Regions from separate parts of the Enterobacter sp. SA197 genome, predicted to be linked through region 1. Evidence: predicted binding sites of a transcription regulator. Region 1 holds the regulator's gene; the other holds the start of a gene.

Region 1 (3,810 bases):
GGTAATAAATATAAAACCAATCTGGCGCATTCTACCTGGAATACCAATCTCGATTTCCAGTCTGGTTATGCAGCAGATATGTTTGGTTTCGACGTTGCGGCATTTGCAGCTATTGAAATGGCCGAATCTTCAGGTAGCGCACATCCTAATGAAATGGCGTTTTCTAACAGCCATAAGGTCTATGATGAAGACTGGGCTGGAGACCGAAGTGGGGCAAGTCTCTATACTGCTGCGGCAAAATTTAAGTACGGGCCGTTATGGGCCAGAGCGGGCTATATCCAGCCCACCGGTCAGACGCTACTGGCGTCCAACTGGAGTTTTATGCCGGGTACGTATCAAGGTACGGAAATTGGCGTAAATCTCGACTATGAAGATTGCGGTACCCTGAGTTTCTCCTATATGTGGGCCAATGAATATAAGGCCCCCTGGTATAACGAAACCGATAATTTTTACCAGAATGATGGCGTGAGTAAAATTGATTATGTCCACTCCATTGGCGCGCAATATGATTTTAAAAATGATTTCATTTTAGAAGCGGCATTTGGACAGGCACAGGGCTATGTAGATCAGTACTTCGCGAAAGCCAGTTATAAATTTGATATTGCTGGGAGTCCGCTGTCTACAAGCTATCAGTTCTACAGCTCACGTGATAAAGCATCTAATCACACTATCAATGATATTTATGATGGTACGGCCTGGTTACAGGCGCTGACCTTTAATTATGCCGCAGGGCCCGTTGATTTACGTCTGGAGGGCACATGGGTAAAAGCGGACGGCCGGCAGGGAAATTTCAACTCACGTATGACACCACTTTATGGCTCGTCAAATGGCCGACTGGATATCTGGTGGGATAATCGTTCTGACTTTAACGCCCATAATGAAAAAGCGGTATTTGTTGGCGCTATGTATGATTTGAAAGATTTAAATCTTCCGGGCTGGGCGGTAGGTGCCTCATATGTTTATGGCTGGGATGCCAAACCATCCAACGTTTCGTCTGGCGATAAATACTATAAGGCCGGCAATTCAATTAAGGAATCCGCTTACAGCCTGGATGTGGTTTATACCCTGCAGGACGGCATGGCGAAAGGCACATTATTTAAGCTGCACTTTACCCAGTTCGATAATCACTCCGATATTCCAAGCTGGGGTGGGGGTTACAACAACATCTTCCAGGATGAGCGCGACGTGAAATTTATCGTCATTGCACCTTTTACGATTTTCTGAGGCGAGGGTAGGGCAACATGAATAAAAGTATAATGACTCTGTTTATGGTTCTGGGGCTTACCGCCTGCGTACAGCAACCTCAGGCGCCGAAAGAAGATATGCGTTTGAGAGCGGCTTATAGTGCCTGTATTAATACTGCAGAAGGTTCATCGGAAAAACTTGAAGCCTGCCGTAGCGTGCTGGAAGTGCTGAAGTCAGAAAAGGCGCATCAACAATTTGCCCACGAAGAGTCGGTACGCACCCTGGATTATCAGCAGTGCCTTGAAGCCACCCATACGGGGAATGGTCAGGCGGTAAAAGCCAACTGCGATCGTATCTGGCAGGAAATTCGTAGCAACAATACGCAGTAGCCACCCAGGGTAAACCAATAAAAAAGCCAACCTTCAGGTTGGCTTTTTACGTTTACGGAAGATTACTTAGCAATCTCGTGGGCGTTTTCATCGCTGCGGCAGTCGCCTTCAGCGCAATGGCCGTAGAGGTACAGGCTATGGTTCGTCAGGCGAATGCCGTGTTGGGAGGCAATTTCACGCTGCCGGGCTTCAATGGAGTCATCACTGAATTCAATCACTTTGCCACAGTCGAGGCAAATCAGGTGGTCATGGTGATGCTGCTGAGTCAGTTCAAAGACAGATTTGCCGCCTTCGAAATTATGGCGGGTTACGATCCCGGCATCATCAAACTGGTTCAGTACACGGTAAACCGTTGCCAGCCCGATCTCTTCGCCCATATCGATAAGGCGCTTATATAAATCTTCCGCACTGACATGATGGTTGTCCGGCTCCTGAAGCACTTCCAGGATTTTCAAGCGAGGAAGCGTGACTTTCAGGCCGGCCTTCTTTAATGCGGTATTGTTGTCAGTCATGCGGAATCTGTCCTGTTGCTAAACGATTCGCTTCCGGGGAGGGAAGCTACAAGGAATGCTCTGGGAAATGCGTCTCATTATAGAACTGCCATGTCTAAATGAAAACTGCAAGTCCTCAAGTAAAGTAAGCGTATAAAACGTGGTAGCGCCAACAAAGTCATGCGGTATCCGTTTCAACCAGGCCATATTGTACAGTGCTGGCGGCAAAAGTTAAAAAAATGTAGCAATTATTTCCATTGGTTTTAACTATCAATAAGGCGCAACATGTAGATTGCGCCATATACTGTCAGGCATTAATAATTGCGGTAAGGTTCAGCTCTTCAGAAATCTGTTTCACCCATTTTTCGACGCGACCCGCGGTGAGCTCCGGTTGACGATCTTCATCAATAGCCAGACCTACAAAGTGATCATCGTCAGCAAGGCCTTTGGACGCTTCAAAATGGTAACCTTCTGTCGGCCAGTGACCAACGATGACCGCGCCGCGCGGTTCGATGATGTCACGGATAGTCCCCAGTGCATCACAGAAGTATTCGGCATAATCTTCCTGGTCACCGCAACCAAAAAGGGCAACCAGCTTTCCATTGAAATCAATCTCTTCCAGCGTCGGGAAAAAGTCGTCCCAGTCACACTGTGCTTCGCCGTAATACCAGGTTGGAATACCCAGCAACAGAATATCGTAACCTTCCAGATCTTCTTTGCTGCTCTTCGCAATATCGTGAACATCCGCAACATCTTTACCAAGCTGCGCCTGAATCATTTTTGCGATGTTTTCGGTATTACCGGTGTCGCTGCCGAAAAAAATGCCAGTGATTGCCATGAGTAAAATAACCTCTTGAAACTTAATGATATGGTGGTGGCGTTTAGCCCACGGATAAGGGCAATCATAGCAGATAGGAGAAGCGCGCGGAAACTGCAATCGCCTCGGACTGCACTCTCTGCTACATGAAAGCGTTAATCAGACGAAGATTCAGAGTAATCAATGCTGTTCAGCGCTTTGAGCTGTTCCAGCAACATCTCTTCAATGAGTTCACTGCGGCTCATTTGACGCGCGTCTGCCAGGGCATTCAGTGCGTCCACTGCCTCAGCATTTATTTTCAATTCGACGCGTTTAAGCCCACGAAATTTATCGCGTTTAAGCTGGTTACGCTTGTTAATGCGTAATTGCTCGTCGCGAGAGAGCGGATTGGTTTTGGGACGTCCCGGGCGACGCTCATTCGCGAACAGATCTAGTGTCGTGCGGTCCGTTTGTTCTTTAGCCATGGTTTAAGGATACTACGGGAAGTACAAGCAATCGGGTCATTGCCCGGGCTGATTAGCGCGCCATCATACATCAGCGATGCAGGGACGCCAACGCCCGGGCGCGTTATGGCGACCGGTCGCCGGGTTTTTAATCAGTTCGTCTTTTCAGAGAGATAACGGCGGATGGCGCGTAAAACGGCATCTGGCTTTTCTGCATGTACCCAGTGCCCCGCGCCCGCAATGACATGCGCCTTCGCCTGAGGAAACTGGCTGAGTAACGCCTGCCGGTACTGCTCAGTCACATAAGGGGAGTTACCGCCGGGAATGAAAAGAGCGGGGTGGTTCCAGGCCGGAACGGCTTCCCAACCCACAATATGCGGATACTCTTCCCATAATACGGGAACGTTAAATCGCCACTGGCCCTCACTAAAAGATTTCAGAAGAAACTGAATAACGCCCTCTTCATCAATTACCGTGCGCATCAC
Region 2 (3,810 bases), 2.4 Mb from region 1:
CCCACCAGACCCGCTACCAGCAGGAATACCGGCAGGATCATCAGGAAGGTCATCACCTGGTCTTCATGACGTTTCACAAACGGGATCATGCTGATGGCATAACCGAGGGAGGTAATAATGCCGACCCACAGCAGCGCGCTCAGCCAGTTGAATATCTGGAAGCGGCGGTTAGATAACCCGGAGATACCGGCCATCGTGGGGAGCAGCGTGCGGATGAACGCCAGGAACCGACCCGCCAGCAGCGCCAGTAAACCGTGCCTGTCGAACATGCAGGTTGCGCGCTGATGATATTTTTCTGGCAACTGGGCCAGCCAGCTTTTTACCACCCGAGTATTTCCAAGCCAGCGCCCCTGCAGGTAACTGAGCCAGCATCCCAGGCTTGCCGCCGAGGTGAGGATAAGCAGGGTAGAAATGTAATCCATACAGCCGCGAGCGATGAGCGCTCCTGCCAGCAAAAGCAGGCTGTCTCCAGGTAAAAAGGAGGCAGGAAGCAATCCATTTTCTAAAAAGAGGGTGACGAACATCACAAAGTAGACGACGCCAACCACATGTGGGTTCGCCAGCGCTGCAAAGTCGTGTTGCCAGAGCGCAGCGATAATGTCTTGAATTACAACCATGGACTTTCCTGTGGTACCGCTTAGAAGAGGCTATTGTACGCGTTTATTGCCCGAAACACCTTGATCCCGGGCGCAATTAATACAGAGTTATCTGCTGGCATAAAGAGAATTTTTAACCAGCCTTATCAATCTACACGATGCGTTGAAACCCTGCTGCTAAATCCTCGATTAAATCATCAACGTTTTCTAAACCAATATGCAACCGAATGAGCGTACCCTCAAAATCCACCTGGCCCTGGGGGCGAATCGCCGCAATCTGTTCCGGCTGATTGGCCAGAATGAGTGATTCAAAACCGCCCCAGGAGTAGGCCATCGCAAAGAGGGTAAACTGGTCGAGAAAGGTGGCCAGTTCGTTATCGTTAAGGCGTTTATTCAGGACAAATGAGAAGAGGCCGCTGCTGCCACTGAAATCCCGCTTCCAGAATTCGTGCCCTTTGCTGCCGGGCAAGGCTGGATGGTTGACGCGTGCCACCTGCGGATGGGAGGCCAGCCACTCGGCGACCTTGACGCTGCTTTCATGGTGCTGACGCAGCCGCACACCGAGCGTACGCAGACCGCGGCTGGTCATATAGGCGGTGTCGGCATCGACCATCTGCCCCATTAAATAGGCATTCTCACGCAGTTGATCCCAACAACGAGCATTGGCGACGGCGGTGCCTATCATCCCGTCTGAATGACCTATCAGGTATTTGGTCGCCGCCTGAAGAGAAATATCTATATCAAATTCCAGTGCTTTAAACAGAATGCCCGCAGCCCAGGTGTTGTCGATCATGATAATGGCTTCTGGGGCAACGCGCCGTACCGCGGCAACAATGGCAGGGACGTCGTGCACTTCCATGGTGATGGAGCCTGGAGATTCGAGAAACACCACTTTCGTGTTTGGTTGAATCAGCTCTGCGATGCCTGCGCCAATTAGCGGGTCGAACCAACCGGTGGTGACCCCCAGTTTGGCAAGGACTTTGGTACTGAAATCCTGGGTGGGTTCATAGGCCGTGTTAGTCACGAGAATATGATCGCCCTGGCTGACGAACGCCAGAATAGTATTCGCAACGGCTGCCGCACCACACGGGAACAGGGCGCAGCCTGCCCCGCCTTCCAGTTCGCACATGGCTTCCTGCAATGAAAAATGAGTCAGCGTGCCCCGACGGCCATAAAACAACTCGCCTTTTGCACGATTGCGGGTGGCATGCTTCTTGGCCTCCACACTGTCGAACACGAGTGAAGAAGCTCGCTGAATGACGCTATTTACCGCGCCCTGGGTGTATTTTTTGCTGCGCCCTGCGTTGACCAGGGCGGTATCCATTTTCTTCGCCGTCATGTTCACTTCACCTGTTTTATACGTCTGGATGTCCAGACTACCATGATTGCCCGGCGATGCACCGTCGACACGGTTATAAAGTATAAAATTCCCTGAATATCGCCCGGCGGGACTTTTTACTGCGTAACCGCAAAGAAAAAGCGGGGGCATTAGGGCAGTATGTAAATACTAATGAGAACTACTATCAATTCGACGTCGATTTGATATTATTATATTCAGATTTTGTGATAGGCGTCCTGGAGAAACACAGTGGGTAATAATTTGATGCAGACGGATCTTTCCGTTTGGGGTATGTATCAACATGCCGACATCGTCGTGAAGATTGTGATGATCGGGTTGATTCTGGCATCAGTAGTTACATGGGCCATCTTCTTTAGTAAAAGCGTGGAATTACTTTCGCAAAAGCGCCGCCTCAAGCGTGAGCAGCAGTTGCTTTCTGACGTGCGTTCTCTGGATCAGGCCAGCGACATCGCCGCCTCTTTCCACGCCCGCAGCCTGAGCACTCAGCTGATTAACGAAGCGCAGAACGAACTGGAGTTATCCGCCGGTAGCGAAGATAACGAAGGGATCAAAGAGCGTACTGGTTTTCGTCTCGAACGCCGGGTTGCTGCAACCGGCCGTCATATGGGCCGTGGCAATGGCTTCCTTGCGACCATAGGCGCTATCTCCCCGTTTGTCGGCCTGTTCGGCACCGTGTGGGGGATCATGAACAGCTTTATTGGTATTGCTCAGACGCAGACCACAAACCTTGCCGTCGTGGCTCCTGGTATTGCCGAAGCGCTGCTGGCAACAGCCATTGGTCTTGTCGCGGCAATTCCAGCCGTAGTCATCTATAACATTTTCGCCCGTATGATCGGCGGCTATAAAGCGACCCTTGGCGATGTTGCTGCGCAGGTTCTGCTGTTACAAAGCCGCGATCTGGACCTGGCGGCCAGCTCGTCTGCTAAACCCGTCCATACGGCCCAGAAATTACGAGTAGGTTGATGTCTCATGGCAATGCGTCTAAACGAAAACCTGGACGATAATGGCGAAATGCACGAGATCAACGTGACGCCGTTTATCGACGTGATGTTGGTTCTGCTGATTATCTTTATGGTGGCGGCTCCGCTTGCTACCGTCGATGTCAAAGTGAATCTGCCAGCCTCTTCCAGCCAGCCGCAACCCCGTCCGGAAAAACCGGTTTATCTTTCTGTCAAAGCGGATAACACTATGTTTATCGGTAACGATCCGGTGACGGACGAAACGATGGTGAGTGCGCTGAATGCTGTGACAGAAGGAAAAAAAGAGACCACCATCTTCTTCCGTGCGGATAAGACGGTCGACTACGAAACCATGATGAAAGTCATGGATACCCTTCATCAGGCGGGTTATCTCAAAATTGGTCTGGTAGGCGAAGAGGTCGCGGCCGCTGCTAAATAGTTTCTGTTTTACTGAAAAGGCCTGCATGACGCAGGCCTTTTTTTGCGCGTAAAGCCGCCGGAGAAACCTTAATTTGAGCGTGACTACATCATTTTTAATTTTTATTAAAAGACCAACCGTTAACAGAATATTTCACGCTTAATTCGGGGGGAACCAGGGGTCAGGGAAGGGTTATTCCACCGCAGGTCTTACGGCGGGCAGGGAGGCTTCATCTTGCGGGGAGGCCGCGCGCTCTTCCAGGGCGACCGTGGTCACCATCGCCGTGCGGTATTCTTCATCTGCGAGCTTACGACTGATGCGCAGCGTTGCAGCTTCGCGTGCAAGGATATACTGATAGTTCGCTTCCAGCCTGGCCATGATTTTGTCATGTAATTCAGGTCGCGCTTCAATGATGGCATTGATGGCAGCACCATAAATCTCTTCTTTTACCTGAAGCGCGTAGATTTCACGGCGGTT

Evidence for each region. Region 1 encodes Fur, which represses iron uptake genes when iron is present. Its sites were predicted from a motif close to ATAATAATGAGAACNACTATCAA; they were not measured.
Region 2: exbB (tol-pal system-associated acyl-CoA thioesterase) is a predicted target of Fur. The motif match lies at 2,101-2,123, and genes of this name have one in related genera.

What each region holds. Positions count from the first base shown of each region.
Region 1 covers NZ_CP096393.1:1,548,384-1,552,193, forward strand. Annotated here, with positions in the region: gene chiP (chitoporin ChiP) at 1-1,224, shown strand, start outside; gene chiQ (ChiQ/YbfN family lipoprotein) at 1,242-1,574, shown strand; gene fur (ferric iron uptake transcriptional regulator) at 1,637-2,086, opposite strand; gene fldA (flavodoxin FldA) at 2,373-2,903, opposite strand; gene ybfE (LexA regulated protein) at 3,038-3,346, opposite strand; gene ybfF (esterase) at 3,478-3,810, opposite strand, start outside.
Region 2 covers NZ_CP096393.1:4,189,623-4,193,432, reverse strand. Annotated here, with positions in the region: gene M1D91_RS19615 (DedA family protein) at 1-617, opposite strand, end outside; gene metC (cystathionine beta-lyase) at 748-1,935, opposite strand; gene exbB (tol-pal system-associated acyl-CoA thioesterase) at 2,185-2,919, shown strand; gene exbD (TonB system transport protein ExbD) at 2,926-3,354, shown strand; gene M1D91_RS19595 (cytoplasmic protein) at 3,526-3,810, opposite strand, start outside.